Regions from separate parts of the Skermanella cutis genome, predicted to be linked through region 1. Evidence: predicted binding sites of a transcription regulator. Region 1 holds the regulator's gene; each other region holds the start of a gene.

What was found. Region 1 encodes LexA, which represses DNA repair genes until DNA is damaged. Its sites were predicted from a motif close to ATGTTCTANTTTGGTTC; they were not measured.
Region 2: IGS68_RS21570 (S24 family peptidase) is a predicted target of LexA. The motif match lies at 3,984-4,000, and genes of this name have one in related genera.
Region 3: recA (recombinase RecA) is a predicted target of LexA. The motif match lies at 2,495-2,511, and genes of this name have one in related genera.

Annotation. Positions count from the first base shown of each region.
Region 1 covers NZ_CP067420.1:2,633,742-2,639,486, reverse strand. The annotation lists gene moaC (cyclic pyranopterin monophosphate synthase MoaC) at 1-310, shown strand, start outside; gene IGS68_RS12410 (molybdopterin molybdotransferase MoeA) at 307-1,521, shown strand; gene lexA (transcriptional repressor LexA) at 1,653-2,372, shown strand; gene IGS68_RS12400 (class I SAM-dependent methyltransferase) at 2,515-3,255, shown strand; tRNA gene IGS68_RS12395 (tRNA-Lys) at 3,296-3,371, opposite strand; gene coaD (pantetheine-phosphate adenylyltransferase) at 3,460-3,999, opposite strand; gene gyrA (DNA gyrase subunit A) at 4,072-5,745, opposite strand, start outside.
Region 2 covers NZ_CP067420.1:4,610,427-4,616,171, reverse strand. The annotation lists gene IGS68_RS21595 (N-formylglutamate amidohydrolase) at 1-741, shown strand, start outside; gene IGS68_RS21590 (carboxylate-amine ligase) at 747-1,901, shown strand; gene IGS68_RS21585 (DUF1244 domain-containing protein) at 2,031-2,342, shown strand; gene IGS68_RS21580 (DUF2312 domain-containing protein) at 2,591-2,878, shown strand; gene IGS68_RS21575 (hypothetical protein) at 2,851-3,201, opposite strand; gene IGS68_RS21570 (S24 family peptidase) at 3,274-3,906, opposite strand; gene IGS68_RS21565 (hypothetical protein) at 4,168-4,503, shown strand; gene IGS68_RS21560 (hypothetical protein) at 4,500-4,949, shown strand; gene IGS68_RS36210 (hypothetical protein) at 4,984-5,379, shown strand; gene IGS68_RS21550 (portal protein) at 5,383-5,745, shown strand, end outside.
Region 3 covers NZ_CP067420.1:4,879,129-4,884,873, forward strand. The annotation lists gene alaS (alanine--tRNA ligase) at 1-1,099, opposite strand, end outside; gene recA (recombinase RecA) at 1,329-2,405, opposite strand; gene IGS68_RS22735 (hybrid sensor histidine kinase/response regulator) at 2,587-5,187, opposite strand; gene flhB (flagellar biosynthesis protein FlhB) at 5,253-5,745, opposite strand, start outside.

The DNA.
Region 1 (5,745 bases):
CGCGCGGCTCGCCGGGATCATGGCGGCCAAGCGGACGCCCGACCTGATCCCGCTCTGTCATCCGCTGGCGCTGACCTCGGCCAAGGTCGACCTGACCTGCGATCCCGGCCGCAACGCGGTGGACATCACGGCGACCTGCAAGCTGAAGGGACGCACCGGCGTCGAGATGGAGGCCCTGACGGCCGTGTCCGTCGCGGCTCTCACCGTCTACGACATGTGCAAGGCGGTGGACCGCGCCATGACCATCGGCGACGTTCGGCTGGCCCACAAGGCGGGCGGGAAGAGCGGCGAGTACGGGACCCCTCGATGATCTCCGTCGCCGAGGCCCGGTCCCGCGTCCTCGCCGCCCTGTCGCCGCTGCCGGCCGAATTGGTCGGACTGACCGAGGCGCTTGGCCGCGTGACGGCGGAGGACGTGACCGCCCGGCTCACCCAGCCGCCGGTCTCCATGTCGGCGATGGACGGCTATGCGGTGCGCTGCGCCGACGTGGCGCAGGTCCCCGCGAAGCTGCGCCGCATCGGCGAGGCTCCGGCCGGGAACGCCTTCAAGGGGCATGTCGGACCGGGAGAGGCGGTCAGGATCTTCACGGGCGCGCCGATGCCCGACGGGGCCGACGCCGTCGTCATGCAGGAAGACACCGAGTCGGACGGCGCCACGGTCACCGTCCTCCGGACGGTCGGCCGCCACCGGCATGTCCGGCTGGCGGGGATCGACTTCCGGCGGGGCGAAGTCGGCATACCGGCCGGACGCATGCTCACGGCGCGGGACGTCGGACTCGCCGCGGCGATGAATTGGCCCTGGCTCCGCGTCCGCCGCCGCCCGCGGGTCGCGATCCTGGCGACGGGCGACGAGATCGTGCTCCCTGGGGAGCCCCTGGGGCCGGACCAGATCGTCAGTTCGAACGCCTTCGCCTTGGCCGGCCTGATCACGGCCTGCGGCGGCGTCCCGGTCAATCTGGGCGTCGCCCTGGATACGCCGGAGTCGCTGGCTCGACTCGTCACGGGTGCCGAACGGGCCGACATCCTGGTGACGTCCGGCGGGGCCTCGGCGGGCGAATACGATCTCGTGCGCGGCGTGCTGGGCGACCGCGGCATGGACCTGGATTTCTACAAGATCGCCATGCGGCCGGGCAAACCGCTGATGTTCGGCCGGCTGGGCGACGTGCCCGTCCTCGGGCTGCCCGGCAATCCGGTGTCGAGTCAGGTCTGCGCCGTCCTGTTCCTCAGGCCGGCGCTCCGCCGCCTGCTCGGGCTTCCGGCGGAGGAGGAAACGCGCCGCACGGCGGTGCTGGGGCGGCCCGTCAAGCAGAACGACCAGCGCGAAGATTATCTGCGGGCGTCGCTGAGTATCGGCCCGGACGGCGAACTGGTCGCCAACCCATTCGAATCGCAGGACAGTTCGCTGCTGACGGTGCTTGCCCGGGCCGACTGCCTGGTGGTGCGCCCGCCCTTCGCACCGGCCGCATCGGCCGGCGACACTGTCGAATTTCTTCCCCTGGGCGGCGGAGTCCTGAGTCTCTAGGTGACCGGATCTGCAGGACAAGGGTAAAATTGTTCAGCGAATGCTTGACGCCTTTCGCGAACCAAACTAGAACATAAACTGATGTTTTTGGTTTGTTCTGGACCGGTTGGTCCCGCGCGCAGGGGGCGTAGATGCTGACACGTAAACAATACGAGCTTCTGCTCTTCATCAACGACCGGCTGGGCGAAGGCGGGGTTTCGCCCTCGTTCGACGAGATGAAGGATGCCCTGGGATTGAAGTCGAAATCGGGTATCCACCGGCTCATCACCGGGCTGGAGGAGCGCGGCTTCATCCGCCGCCTGCCCCACCGCGCCCGCGCGCTCGAGGTGCTCCGGCTGCCGGAAGGGGCGGAAGCCGGGTCGGCCCGCCCGCAGCAGCGCGCGCCCGATCGCCCGAAGTTCCAGCCCAACGTGATCAAGGGCGACTTCACCGGCGCCCTGGCCGGGCGCGAGGCCAGCACCGAGGCCGAGGCGATCCAGCTTCCGCTCTACGGGCGGATCGCCGCCGGTACCCCGATCGAGGCGCTGCGCGACAACAGCGCGATGATCAACGTGCCGGCGACGATGCTGCCGCCCGGGGACCACTACGCGCTGGAAGTCGCGGGCGACAGCATGGTCGAGGCCGGCATCCTGGACGGCGACACGGTCATCATCAACCGGTGCGACATGGCCGACAGCGGCACGATCGTCGTGGCGCTGATCGACGAGCACGAGGTGACCTTGAAACGCCTTCGTCGCAAGGGCCAGACCGTGGCGCTAGAGCCGGCCAACCCCGCCTTCGAGACCCGCATCTTCGGCGCCGACCGGGTGCGCGTCCAGGGCCGCCTCGTGGGGCTGCTGCGGCGCTATTGAAGCCGAGTCGGCGATCGCCGCCGTGAGGGGCGGACCGGGGAGCTTCGCGAGGCTCCCCGGTCCGCCCTTTTCGTTTACGAATGCGCCGTAGTCTGGCCCGCGATACGCCCGTCCGGGCGGACGATGCTGGCTGGACCGCTTCATGGAAATCTCCCGACTTTTCCGGATCTATCAGGAGCATGTCGAGGACCAGATCGAAGGCTGGTTCTACAACCACGATATATTGCTGTTCTGGCTGATCGACTTCATCCAGAAGCAAGGCGGATTTAGCGGCGACACCTGCGAGCTTGGGATCTACAAGGGCAAGTCCGCGGTCGCGCTGGGCCTGCTGGCGCGCGCCGACGAGACCGTGTTCTGCTTCGACGCCTTCCATGAAGTTCCCCAAGCCGTGGCCGAAGCGAACATCCTTCGGTGCTGTCCGGAGCTCGGAAACAGGCTGGTCTGCGTCGCCACGGACCTCCGGCAACTGGAAGAACCTCCGGACATGGTCGGGCGAGGCAGCCTCCGCTTCCTCCACCTGGATGCCGTCCATGACCATCCCTCGGTCCTGAACGACCTGAACAACTTCGCGCCCCTGCTCACCGTCCAGGGCGTAATCGCCCTGGACGACTGCTTCGATCCGGAATGGCCGGGCGTTCCCACGGCCATGGCGGAATTCTGCCTGTCGCCGGAAGGCCGCCACATCCGCCCCTTCGCCGCCTCGCGAGCCAAGATGTACCTGTGCGCGCGCCACATGGTCCGGACGTACCAGCGTTGCATCGTCACGAGCGGGCTGATCAGCGACATGTCGCTGGAGCGTGTCCTGGACGGATCGGTGCTGCGCTGCTTCACCAACTGGCCGGTACCGGCCGGAGCGCTCCTGGCGCAGCTTGATGCGGGCTAACAAAAAGCCCCCGGAAACCATTGGTTTCCGGGGGCTTTTTTGGTGAGCGCGCTGGGGTTCGAACCCAGGACCTACTGATTAAAAGTCAGTTGCTCTACCGGCTGAGCTACACGCTCTCAGGGTCGGGGCGGAACATAGGGGCCGGGACACTTCCGGTCAACCCGCATTTACCCTGATCCGCCCCGAGGCGCCGGTGCGGGCGCGTCAGACCTTGAGAGTCTGCACGCGCTTGGCCGCGTCGCCTTCATCCTGGGCGAAGCGCGCGGTGAGCCGTTCGGCGACCCGGGGCGAGACGAAGTGCGTGATGTCGCCGCCGAGCCGGCCGATCTCCTTGACGAAGCGCGAGGATATGAACTGGTGGCGATCGGACGCCATCAGGAAGACGGTCTCGACCTTGGGGTTCAGGCGGGCATTCATGCCGGCCATCTGGAACTCGTACTCGAAGTCCGAAACCGCCCGCAGGCCGCGGATGATGACCGAGGCGTTCATGTCGACCGCGAACTTCATCAGCAGGCTGTCGAACGGCCTCACCTCGATCTTGGTGCCGTTCGGCTTCAGGGCGGCGACGTCCTCCTCGACCATCGCGACCCGCTCCTCCGTGGAGAAGAGCGGGCCTTTCCCCGCGTTGCGGGCGACGCCCACGATCAGGTGGTCCAAGACGCGGGAAGCGCGCTGGATGATGTCCATATGGCCGTTGGTGACCGGGTCGAATGTCCCGGGATAGACGCCGATCCGTTTGCTCATCTGCCGCTTCTTCCCTTCACGTCCGGGCGCCCTTCAACCTGCCGCCCCCTGCACCGATCGTTTCTCTGCCGATCACTCGGGCGACGCATCGTCGCCCCCGTTCACGGCGGTCTCCGCTTCCGCCTCCTCGGTCAGCCACGCGACCGAGACGACACGCTCTCCCTGCGCTACCCTGAACAGGGTAACGCCCTGGGTCTTGCGGCCCGCGATCCGGACGTCGTGGATCGGCATCCGGATCATCTGCCCTCCATCGGTCACCAACATGACCTGATGGTCATCCGTGACGGGGAAAGCGGCGACGACCGGACCATTGCGCTCGTTCATCTCGATATTCCAGATGCCCTGACCGCCCCGTCCGGTGACCCGGTACTCATAGGAGGAGGTGCGCTTGCCGAATCCGCGCTCGGAGACGGCGAGGATGAACTCCTCCTTGCGCCGCATCTCCTCGTAGCGCTCCGGCGACAGGGCGATGTTCGTCGAGACCTCCGCGTCGGGATCGGGCGCCTCGTCGCTCGACGCCTCCTCGCCGGCCGCCCGGCGCTCGGCGTTGGCCTGACGCAGATAGGCGGCGCGCTCGTCCGCGTCGGCATCGACATGGTTCAGCATCGACATGCCGATCACCTCGTCGCCGTCGGCCAGCCGGATGCCGCGGACACCCGTGGAGGTCCGGCCGCTGAAGATCCGGATGTCGTCGACCTGGAACCGGATGCACTTGCCGCCGCGCGTCGCCAGCAGCACGTCCTGATCCACGGTACCGGTCCGCACCGCGATCAGCCGCTCGCCCTCTTCCTCCAGCTTCATCGCGATCAGGCCGTTGGCACGGATGTTGGTGAAGTCCGACAGCTTGTTGCGGCGGACGTTGCCCTTGCTGGTGGCGAAGAAGACGCACAGGTCGCCCCAGGTCGCCTCGTCCTCCGGCATGGGCATGACGGTGGAGATCGTCTCGCCGTCGACCAGCGGCAGCAGGTTGATCAGCGCCTTGCCGCGCGCCTGCGGCGTGCCGAGCGGCAGGCGCCAGACCTTCAGCTTGTAGACCATGCCGCGCGAGGAGAAGAACAGCATGGGCGTGTGGGTGTTGGCGACGAACAGGTCGTGGACCGTATCCTCCGCCTTCATGCTCATGCCCGAGCGGCCCTTGCCGCCCCGCTTCTGCGCCCTGTAGGTCGAGACCGGGACCCGCTTGATGTAGCCGGAGTGGCTGACCGTGACGACCATGTCCTCGCGCTGGATCAGGTCCTCTATGTCGGATTCGAACTCCAGCTCCATCAGGGTGGTCCGGCGGGGAGTGCCGAACCGCTCCTTCATCTCCAGCAGTTCGGTCCGCAGGATCTCCAGCAGCAGCGTGCGGGACGCCAGGACCTCGAGATAGTACGCGATCCGGTCCGTGACCTCGCGCAGGTCGGCGCCGATCTTGTCCCGCTCCAGGCCGGTCAGGCGATTCAGCCGCAGTTCGAGGATAGCGCGGGCCTGGGCCTCCGACAGGCGGTAGGTGCCCTGCGGGCTGACCGCCCTGCCCGGCTCGTCGATCAGGGCGATCAGCGGCGCGACGTCGCCGGCCGGCCACTCGCGGGCCACCATCTCCTCGCGCGCGACGCCGGCATCGGGCGCCCGCCGGATCAGCGCTATCATCTCGTCCAGGTTTGCGACCGCGACCGCGAGGCCGACCAGGGTATGGGCCTTCTCCCGCGCCTTGCCCAGCTCGAACTCGGTCCGGCGGGTGATGACCTGCTCGCGGAAGGCGACGAA
Region 2 (5,745 bases), 2.0 Mb from region 1:
CTGAACCGCGAAGGCCGCGCGCCGGTCCTGCTGCTGTGCGACCACGCCTCCAACGCCATGCCCGCGTCGCTGGGGACGCTGGGGCTGGACGAGACGGCGCTGTCCCGGCACATCGCGTACGACATCGGCGCCGCCGACGTGACCCGGGCGCTGGTGGAGCGCTGGGACGCGGCGGCCGTGCTGTCCGGCTATTCCCGCCTGATCATCGACCTCAACCGCGACCTGGACGACCCGACCTCGATCCCGGTGATCAGCGACGGCGTGGTGGTGCCGGGCAACCGGGCGCTGGACCCGGCGGAGGCGGCGCAGCGGGTGGACGGGCTGTTCTGGCCCTATCACTCCACCGTGGACGCCGAGATCGACCGGCTGCGCGAACGCGGGCAGGTTCCGGCGGTCGTGTCGATCCACAGCTTCACCCCCGTGATGAACGGTATCGAGCGGCCCTGGCATATCGGCATCCTGTGGGACCGCGATCCCCGCATGCCGGTGCCGGCGATGGAACGGCTCCGGGCCGACGCCCGCCTGGTGGTGGGCGACAACGAGCCCTATACCGGCAAGGGCACGGAGGGATCGACCATCGACCGCCATGCGGTGGCGCCGGGGCTGCCCCATCTGCTGGTGGAGATCCGCCAGGACCTGATCGACACCCGCCATGGTGCCGCCGAGTGGGCCGGCATCCTGGGCGAGGCCCTGGACGAGGTCCTGGCCGACCCTAATTTGTATCGCATCCAGCACTTCTGAGGATCATGGCTGCACCGGCCCCCAGCTTCACGCTCGGCATCGAAGAGGAATACCTGCTGGTAGACCGGCAGACCCGCGATATCGTGCCCGACCCGCCCGAGGACATGCTGGAGGCGTGCGCCGCCGTGGCGCCCGAGCAGGTCCATCCCGAGTTCCTGCGCTGCCAGATCGAGATCGGCACCCGCGTCTGCGCCGACCTGTCGGAGGCGCGGACCGAACTGGCCCGGCTGCGCCGTTCGGTCGCCGACGTGGCGGACCGCTACGGGCTGGCGCCGATCGCGGCCTCGACCCACCCGTTCGCGGTCTGGCTGCCGCAGAAGCACACCAACCGCGACCGCTACAACATGCTGGCCCGCGACATCGGGGCGCCGGCCCGGCGGCTGATGATCTGCGGCATGCATGTCCATGCCGGGATCGAGGACGAGAACCTGCGCATCGACCTGATGAACCAGGTGCGCTACTTCCTGCCCCATCTGCTGGCGCTGTCCACCTCCTCGCCCTTCTGGCAGGGGCAGGACAGCGGGCTGAAGAGCTATCGGCTGGCGGTCTGGAACGAGCTGCCCCGCACGGGCATGCCGGAGGAATACCAGAGCTTCGGCGAGTTCCAGCAGCAGGTCGGCGCGCTGGTCGATGCCGGGGTGATCGAGGACGCGACCAAGCTGTGGTGGGACATCCGCCCGTCGGGCCGGTTCCCGACGCTGGAGATGCGGATCAGCGACATCTGCACCCGGCTGGACGACACGCTGACCGTCGCCGCCTTCTATGTCTGCCTGCTGCGCATGCTGTGGCGGCTGCGCCGGGGCAACGTCGCGTGGCGGCGCTACCGCAACCTGCTGCTGGAGGAGAACCGCTGGCGGGCGCAGCGCTACGGCTTCGATGCCGGCCTGATCGATTTCGGCCGGGGCGGCATCGTCCCCTATGGCGAGCTGCTGGAGGAGCTGATCGGCCTGCTGCGCGAGGACGCCGAGGCGCTGGGCTGCGTCGAGGCGATCGAGAACGCCCGGGGCATCGTGGCCCGGGGCACCAGCGCCCACCGGCAGGTCGCCGTCTACCAGGAGGCGCTGGCGGCCGGCGCCACGGCGGAGGACGCGCTGAAGCTGGTGGTGGACTGGCTGATCGGCGAGACCCTGCACGGGCTGGAGCCGGCGGCGGGGGGCTGAAGGGGGCGGCGACGAGGGATTGCCCGAGCCGGACCGTGGGCGACGAGGCGGTTGCACCCGGCGCCGGGCGATGCCATGTCAGGCCGACGGCTTCCGCTTGGTCGGAAGCGCTTTGGGGAGTGGACGACGATGACCGAACTGGACGAACGCACGCGCACCGAGCTTGAGGCCGCGGCCTTCCGGCAGCTGGTCGAGCACCTGCGCAACCGCACCGACGTGCAGAACATCGACATGATGAACCTGACGGGGTTCTGCCGGAACTGCCTGTCGAAATGGTACCGGGCGGCCGCCGAGGGCAAGGGGCTGGAGATGAGCTACGACGAGGCGCGGGAGATCATCTACGGCATGCCTTACGAGGAGTGGAAGAGCAAGCATCAGGCGGAGGCTTCCGCCGAGCAGCAGCAGGCCTTCGCTGCGGCGCAGGCCCGTTCGGACCACTGAGGGGCGGTGACCCGGCCGGGCCGTAGGGCAGCGCTTCTGTTCGGCTTTCCGTAGGTCGGCCTCGGCCGAAGGCCGACGCCGACGGAGGGGGCCGGAGCGTCGATGCGGGGCGTCGGAGTTCGCCCTGGCGGGCGAAGTCCGACCTGCGGCACTATCGAAAAGTTGGGGCGGGGCGTCGCCGGGGGTGCCCTTGGCGGTCGGATTGGCTATGGTGCCTCCGACAAGTCGTTTCTGGTGACGAGGAATTCATGACGGACACTTCAGTTGCGGCGCGGGCCGATGCCGGGCCGGCGAACGACGTCGGCGGCATCGCCGCCGATCGCCTGCGCTCGTTCGTGGAGCGCATCGAGCGACTCGAGGAAGAGAAGAAGGGCATCTCGGACGACATCAAGGATGTCTATCTCGAGGCCAAGGGCACCGGCTTCGACGTGAAGATCATCCGGACGATCATCCGGCTTCGCAAGAAGGCCAAGGAGGAGCGCCAGGAGGAGGAGGAGCTGATCGAGCTCTACAAGATGGCGCTCGGCATGGAGTGAGCCGGCATGAGGCCGGCCACGGCGGTCGCCCGGTGGAGCGCCAGGTCGGCGACGAGGCGGGCGAGCCATGGATCGTTTGCGGGATCGAGCCGGGGAGCGCGCCCGTAGGCGGCCCGGCGGCGGGCGATCCCCAACCGGGCATCGGCGGCGAGGCGGGAGGCGAGGCGTCGAGTCGCCGCGATCCGCCCGGCGTCGCGCGGCTCGCGGCCGCCGAGCAGCGCCGCCGACACGGCCGCGCGCGGCGGCGGGCCGGTGAAATCCCGGTACAGGCTGGCCAGGAGAGTCGCCGGATCGGCGGCGTGGGGGTGCGAATCGTCCGTCATGGGGCAATGTGACCACAAACCCACGGTGCGGTCAAAGGAATTTATTCCAATCCTACTCGGCCGTCCCGCGGCCTACTGGCTCGCCCAGACGATCCGCGCCATCCAGGTGATCTCGGTCGGGCTGAGCGTGCGCAGGGGGTGGGCCGGGTTGATCGACTGGAGCTCGATCCGGTTGGCGGTGGAGCGCAGCAGCTGCTTGGCCATCACCTCGCCGCCGGTGGTCTTGACCACGACGCGGTCGCCGCGCCGCAGGCTGGCCGAGGGCGAGACGATGATGATGTCGCCGTCGCGGTAGACCGGCTCCATGCTGTCGCCGGTGATCTCCAGCGCATAGGCCTGGGGATCGCCGACATGCGGGAACTGAAGCTCGTCCCAGCCGCTGCCGACGGGATAGCCCGCGTCGTCGAAGAAGCCTTGGGCCCCCGCCTGGGCATAGCCGATCACCGGGATGCGCTGGGTGGCGCCGGTGATCTGCTCGTTGTCGACCAGGCTGACGAAATCGCTGAACGAGCTGGCGGTCGCCTCCAGCACCTTGGAGATGCTTTCGGTCGACGGCCAGCGCAGCTTCCCCTCGGTCGTGGTCCGCTTGCTCTTGTTGAACGTCGTCGGGTCCAGCCCGGCCCGCCGCGCGAGGCCGGAGGCCGACAGCCCGTTCTGGGCTGCGAGGCGATCAATCGCCTGCCATATGTCTGCGTGTTTAAGCATGGGAACAATTTCACATATTCCGGTCCTCATGTCCCTAGGAACGTTTTCACAAAAAGCTTGACGTAGGAATTAAAGCGGAACATAAGGGGAACATCAAGGGGGTTCTTCCCGCCGGAAGACGCCCGTTCCCGAAATCCAGTCCGCACAGGAGGTGCCGCCTTGCCCGGCCACCCTTCCACGTCTCCCCTCCGGCATCGCCCGCCGTCCCCTGGCGGGATCTCCGGTTCCCCGCGCCCGGCCGCGGATCCCGACGCTTTCGCGGTGCCCTTCGACAACGTCGAGGAAGCCTGGTTCTGGTTCGTCCAGGCGCAGGAGGCCCGCGCGTCCGGAGCCCGCATCGTCGCCGGCCGCGGCATGGTGCCGCGCCCCTGCGAACCGCTCGACATGATCCGCGTGGTCGATCGGCTGTACCGCCAGCGCAAGCTGATCCGCGACCACCTGCACGTGCTGGTCCATTACGGCCGCCGGCTGATGGCGCCCGATCCGGACCGCCGGCTGGAGGCGCGGGCGTCCGGCCTGTGGCGGGAGGCGCTGGACTTCCTGGACCCCATCCTGCGCGAGAAGGGCATCGTCGCCGGCGCCCGGCTAGCGGGATGAGCGGCACCGTGTCGCCCGCCGCCCCGCCCCGCGCCGAGCCGCGGGCCTGGGTGGTGTTCTGCGGGGATGCCGACCTGTGGTGGCTCCGGCTGCTGCGGCCGGGCTTCCGCCACTGCTTCGTGGCGCTGAACGACGGCACCCACTGGATCACGGTGGACCCGCTGTCGCCGCACCTGGAGATCGCGGTCCAGCCGGTCGCCGCCGGCTTCGACCTGGTCGGCTGGTTCGCCGAGCGCGGCCATGCCGTGGTGGCGGCCCCGGTCCGGCGCGACCTGAACCGTCCCGCGCCCTGGGGGCCGTTCACCTGCGTGGAAGCGGCCAAGCGGGTGCTGGGGCTGCACGACCGCTGGGTGCTGACCCCCTGGCAGCTTTACCGGCGGCTGCTCGACCCGGCGGCGCCGGTGCCGTGCGGGGCCGCGGGTGCCGGTTCGCCGGCCTTTTCCTGAACAATCCATTCGAAATCCGAAGGAGCCTGTCCCCATGGCCAAGATGTTCTCACCTCCCAAGGCGCCGGTGGTCGTGACCCCGGCGATCCCGGCACCGGCGGAACCCGTAAGTCCGGTGCAGACCGCGCCGGCCCCGACGCCTGCCCCGGTTCCGACTCCCGCCGTTTCCAAGCCCGAGCCCGCCCCGACGGTGCCGGCCGAGGAGGAGCCCTCCACCAAGCCGGCGCCGGCCGAGCCCGTGGCGCCGGCTCCCGCGCCGGTCGCGCCCGTGCCCACGCAGGAGCAGGCCGACGCGCTGGCCGCCGCGGAGAAGGCGCTGGCCCGGCGCGACCGCAGCCTGACCGGCACGGTGCTGACCTCGTGGCGCGGCGTCCTCCAGCAGACCGGAACCGGCGCCGCGCCGGCGCGCAAGCGCCTGCTGGGGGAATAGGCGATGGATGCACCGGCGCTGCTCCAGCGCTTCGGCGCGGCCAAGTCCAGGCGGAGCGTCTGGGAAGCCCACTGGCAGGAATGCTACGACCATGCGCTGCCCCACGGCGGCGGGTTCGGCCCGGCGGGGAGCCCGGGCGAGCGCAAGTCCGACCGGCTGTTCGACGGCACCGCGGCCGACGCGGTCGAACAGCTCGCCGCCAGCCTGCTGGCCCAGCTGACGCCGCCCTGGTCCCGCTGGTTCGGCCTGGCGCCCGGGCCGGACCTGGACGACGCCAAGCGGGACGCCGCCGCCCCCGTGCTGGAGAAGGCGGCGATCACGCTGCAATCGCACTTCGATCGGTCGAACTTCGCGGTCGAGATGCAT
Region 3 (5,745 bases), 2.2 Mb from region 1:
GGCCGCGCTCCAGCGTCTGCTTGAACCGGGTCTCCTCCAGCTTCAGGGTCTCGGTGATCAGCGGCTGCGCCCGCACCAGCTCCGGATAGTGCGTGCCCATCAGCTGGACCAGCGCCGGGACCAGCCGGTACATCAGCGGCTCCTTGCAGCCGATGATATGCGCGTGCCGCATGGCGCGGCGCATGATCCGGCGCAGGACATAGCCACGGCCCTCGTTGGACGGCAGGACGCCGTCGGCGATCAGGAACGAGGTCGAGCGCAGGTGGTCGGCGATGACCCGGTGGGAAACCGCGTGCGGGCCGTCGGCGGCGACCTTGGTGGCATCGGCCGAGGCCAGGATCAGCGTGCGCAGCAGGTCTATGTCGTAGTTGTCATGCTTGCCCTGGAGCACGGCCGCCAGCCGCTCCAGGCCCATGCCGGTGTCGATCGAGGGTTTCGGCAGGTCGATCCGCCGGTCCGGCGTCACCTGCTCGTACTGCATGAAGACCAGGTTCCAGATCTCGATGAAACGGTCGCCGTCCTGGTCGGCGCTGCCCGGCGGGCCGCCGGCCACCGCCGGGCCGTGGTCGTAGAAGATCTCGGAGCAGGGACCGCACGGCCCGGTATCGCCCATGCGCCAGAAATTGTCGTCGGTCGGGATGCGGATGATCCTGCCGTCGTCCAGGCCGGCGATCTTCCGCCACAGGGCGGCCGCCTCCTCGTCCGAGGAGTGGACGGTGACCAGAAGCTTGTCCGCCGGAAGCCCGTACTCCTTCGTGATAAGGTTCCAGGCATGCTCGATGGCGCCTTCCTTGAAGTAGTCGCCGAACGAGAAATTGCCGAGCATCTCGAAGAAGGTATGGTGCCGGGCGGTGTAGCCGACATTGTCCAGGTCGTTGTGCTTGCCGCCGGCGCGCACGCATTTCTGGCTGGTGGTCGCCCGGGAATAGGGCCGCGCCTCGGCCCCGGTGAAGACGTTCTTGAACTGCACCATGCCGGCGTTGGTGAACATCAGCGTCGGATCGTTGCGCGGCACCAGCGGGCTGGACTCGACGATCTGGTGACCCTGACTGGCGAAATAGTTCAGGAAGGTGGCGCGGATGTCGTTGGCGGTCTGCATGATGGCGCTCGGTTCCCAGGACGCAGGTATGGTGCGGCCCGTCTTCTGTTCAAAGGTTTCGGCCGACACGGGTTTACCTGCTTGTACCGTGCCGGTGGGGCCGATGTCCACCGATGCCCGACCGAAGCCCCGGGGAATGCCCAAACGGAAAAGCCGCGCGGTCCCGAAGGTCCGCGCGGCTCGCTTTCCGGTGCGCGATAACCCCGGACGGGATATCGCGCGGAGCGGATCAGTCCGGGCTGCTGGCCTCGCCGTCGGCTTCCGGCGTGCCCATCATGGCATTGGCGACCAGGCCGGCGTTGGCGCGGATCTTGGCCTCGATCGCGTCGGCCACTTCCGTGTTCTGGCGCAGGAAGTTCTTGGCGTTCTCGCGGCCCTGGCCGATGCGCTGGCCCTCGTAGCTGAACCAGGAGCCGGACTTCTCGACCACGTTGGCCTGAACGCCGAGGTCGAGCAGCTCGCCGACCTTGGACACGCCCTCGCCGTACATGATGTCGAACTCGACCACCCGGAAAGGCGGGGCCATCTTGTTCTTGACCACCTTCACGCGGGTCTGGTTGCCGACCACGTTCTCCCGGTCCTTGATCGCGCCGATGCGGCGGATGTCGAGACGGACCGAGGCGTAGAACTTCAGCGCGTTGCCGCCGGTCGTGGTCTCCGGATTGCCGAACATGACGCCGATCTTCAGCCGGATCTGGTTGATGAAGATCACCGTGCAGTGCGACTTGGAGATCGAGCCGGTCAGCTTGCGGAGCGCCTGGCTCATCAGGCGGGCATGCAGGCCGACATGGCTGTCGCCCATCTCGCCTTCCAGCTCGGCGCGCGGCACCAGGGCCGCCACGCTGTCGACCACCAGCACGTCGATGGCGCCCGAGCGCACCAGCGTATCGGTGATCTCCAGCGCCTGCTCGCCCGCGTCGGGCTGGGAGATCAGCAGCTCGTCCACGTCGACGCCCAGCTTGCGGGCGTATCCCGGATCGAGCGCGTGCTCCGCGTCGACGAACGCGCAGGTGCCGCCGTTCTTCTGGGCCTGGGCGATGGCATGGAGGGCCAGCGTGGTCTTGCCCGAGCTTTCCGGGCCGTAGATCTCGATGATGCGGCCGCGCGGCAGGCCGCCGATGCCGAGCGCGATGTCGAGGCCGAGCGAGCCGGTCGAGACGACCTCCGCCTCGGTCGGGGTCTCGCGGGCACCGAGCTTCATGATGGAGCCCTTGCCGAACGCGCGTTCGATCTGACCGAGGGCCGCGTCTAGTGCCTTTTGCTTATCCATGGGACTTTCAACCAAACGCAAGGGTGCGGACGACATGCTGGGGCCCCTCTTCTCTCATACGGTCGGCAGGAGTGCAACGTGAAGAGAATGTACCCTTTCCGTTCCCTCCTGCCAAGGGACAATCGGAACATAAAGGGAACGAAATGGCGTTCCCCCTGCCCCCGTGTTCCGCAGCCGTCCGGAGGAGCACCCCATGCGGCCCCCTCGGCACCCCGCCTCATCCGTCGCGCAGGACCTCCTTCACCTTGCCGGCAAGCTGCTTGAGACTGAACGGCTTGGGCAGGAAATGGATGTGCTCGCCGGCGTCGATCTGGTCGCGGAACTTGTCCTCGGTGTAGCCGGAGATGAAGATCACCTTCATTTCCGGACGCTTGTCGCGGACGTGGCGGATCAGCGTGGGCCCGTCCATGTGCGGCATCACCACGTCGCTGACCAGCAGGTCGACCCGGTTCGACTCGGAGTTCAGCAGGCTGAGGGCCGCCTCGCCGCTGCGGGCCTCCAGCACCTGATAGCCCTTGTTGCGGAGCGCCCGGGCGCTGAACACGCGCACCGCGTCCTCGTCCTCGACCAGCAGGATGGTCCCGGTCCCGGTCAGGTCCCCGGCCGACCGTTCCCGGGCCTCGCTCTCGGCCTCCGCCGTCACGCCGGCGGCCTTGGCCGACTGGTGGCGCGGCAGATAGATGGTGAATTTGGCACCCTCGCCGGGGGCGCTGTCGACGAAGATGAAGCCGCCGGTCTGCCGCACGATGCCGTACACGGTGGACAGGCCGAGGCCGGTGCCGGAACCGACCTCCTTGGTCGAGAAGAACGGCTCGAAGATGCGGGCGAGATTTTCCTTGGGAATGCCGATGCCGGTATCCGACACCTCGATCGCGACATATTCGCCGGGCGGCATCTCCTCGTGCTCGCGTCGGGTCGGGCCGTCGGTCGAGACGTTGCTGGTCTGGATGGTCAGCCGCCCACCGCCCGCCATGGCGTCGCGGGCATTGACCGCGAGATTGATGATGACCTGCTCCAGCTGTCCCTGGTCGACCTTGATCAGTCCCAGGTCGCGGCCGTGGGTCATCTTCAGCTCGATGTTCTCGCCGATCAGCCGGCGCAGCAGGTTCGACAGCTCGGCCAGGACGTCGGTGATGTTGAGCACCCGGGGCTGCAGCGTCTGCTGGCGCGAGAAGGCGAGCAGCTGGCGCACCAGGTTGGCCGCCCGGTTGGCGTTCTGCTTGATCTGCATGATGTCGCTGAACGACTGGTCGCCCGGCTTGTGCCGGAGCAGCAGAAGGTCGCAGAAGCCGATCATCGCGGTAAGCAGGTTGTTGAAGTCATGGGCGACGCCGCCGGCGAGCTGGCCGATCGCCTGCATCTTCTGGCTCTGGGCGAACTGCGCCTCCAGGCTCTTCTGCTCGGTCAGGTCGATGAAGTGAAGGATCATTCCGGAGCCGGAACCTGGCCCGGCATCGCCGCTCCCCGATCCGCCGGCCATCCGGCGGGCATAGAGCTGCGCCATCTTCTTGTCGCGGCCCTGGGCACGCAGATTGACCTCGAACGGAGCGATCATGTCGGAGCCGGATTTGATCTGCTCCAGGCGGGCGACCACCGTGGACCGCTCGCCGGCGCTGAACAGCTCGGCCAGGGGACATCCCATGATGCTGCGCAGGGGGCGTCCCACCATGGTCAGGAAGGCCTGGTTGCATTCCGCCAGCCTGCCGCCCTCGTCGATCAGCGCGATTCCGATCGGCGCCTCCTCGAAGAAGCTCTGGAACCGCTGCTCCGACAGGTGCAGGGCCTCGCGCCACTCCCGCTCGGGCGTCAGGTCCCGCACCACCGAGCGGGTGCGCAGCGACCGGCCGTCGCCCGATGCCACCACGGTCTGGACGATGGAAGCCTGGAAACGCCGCCCCCCGAGGCCCTTCATGGTCACGTCGCCGTGGCTCTCCGATCCAGGGAACGGGCTGTGGGCCGCCGACGGGCCGGGCAGCGGTTCGGCCAGGACGTCGTGCAGCCTGACTTGGCTGCCGACCAGGTCAGCCGGCGCGCAGCCGAGCCACTTCGCCAGGGTGGCGTTGGCGTACAGGAAGCGGCCGTCCTGATCGACGGAATAGAAGCCGATCGGGGCGCTGCCCATGAAATCGGACAGGTTCGCCTGTTCGTCACGCAACTGCTGCTCGGCCAGCTTGCGCTCGGTGATGTCCTCGACCACCCACTTGACCAGCCTCTCCCCGGAGCTCGGGATGCCGGCGGCCGGATCCGCATCGGCCAGCGGCATCACCTGGACCAGGAACCATGGCCGGCCCGGCTCGAAAGCCAATTCGGCGGACGCCGCGTCGCCGCGCAACGCCGCGTCGACCAGCCTGCCGATACCGGCGGCCATCTCCGGGTCGTGATCGAAACGCAGCCGGAACGACTCGAGCTCGTCCTTGCCGGCCCCGCCGGCCAGATGGCGGAAGGCGGCGTTGACCTGCACGACGCGGCCGTCACGGCCGGTGATCATGCGCCCTACCGTCCCGGCCTGGAAGGCGCTGGCCAGCATTGCCCGCTCGCCATCGGTCCGGCCCCGGCCGGATGCCTGGAGCGATGAGATCCTGCCCGCCAGCGCGGCGCCGCCGGCGGCGAGAAGGGCGAACATGCCGCCGCTCAGGGCCACGGGATCGGTCACGATCCCGCCTGCCGCCAGCCCCAGCCCCGCGGCGCCGACCGCCGCCAGCCCGCCCACCCCGATAACGGTGGTCCGGGTCAGGGTGCCGTCGCGCGCGGGCTTCCCCAGGGTGGACAGCTCCGGCCCCGCAAGGTCGAGGGCGGATGAAGAAACCTGCTCCTGCACTGCTGCCCCATGCCAATGATTACGTATCGATCCTACTACTTGCATGCGTTCCGCGCGAGGTACGGTTACCGTCCCGAGAAGCGATTTTTGAGCTTGAACACGTAGGATATGACCTCCGCCATGGCCTTATAGTGTTCCGGCGGAATCTCCTGGTCGATTTCCACGGCGGCGTAGAGCGCGCGCGCCAGCGGCGGGTTCTCGACCAGCGGGATATCGTGCTCGCGGGCGATCTCGCGGATCTTGGCGGCGACGGCGTCGGCACCCTTGGCCAGCACGACCGGGGCCGCCATCGCCGACTGGTCGTATTTCAGGGCGACCGCGAAATGGGTCGGGTTGGTCACGACCACGTCGGCGCGAGGGACTGCCTGCATCATGCGCCGCCGCGCCTTGTCGAAGCGCAACTGGCGCAGTCGCCCCTTGACGATCGGATCGCCTTCCTGCTGCTTGAACTCCTCCTTCACGTCATGCTTGGTCATCCGCATCTTCTTGGTGTAATCGAACCTCTGATAGAAGAAGTCGGCCATGGTCACGAACAGCATGATGATCGTGACCCACAGG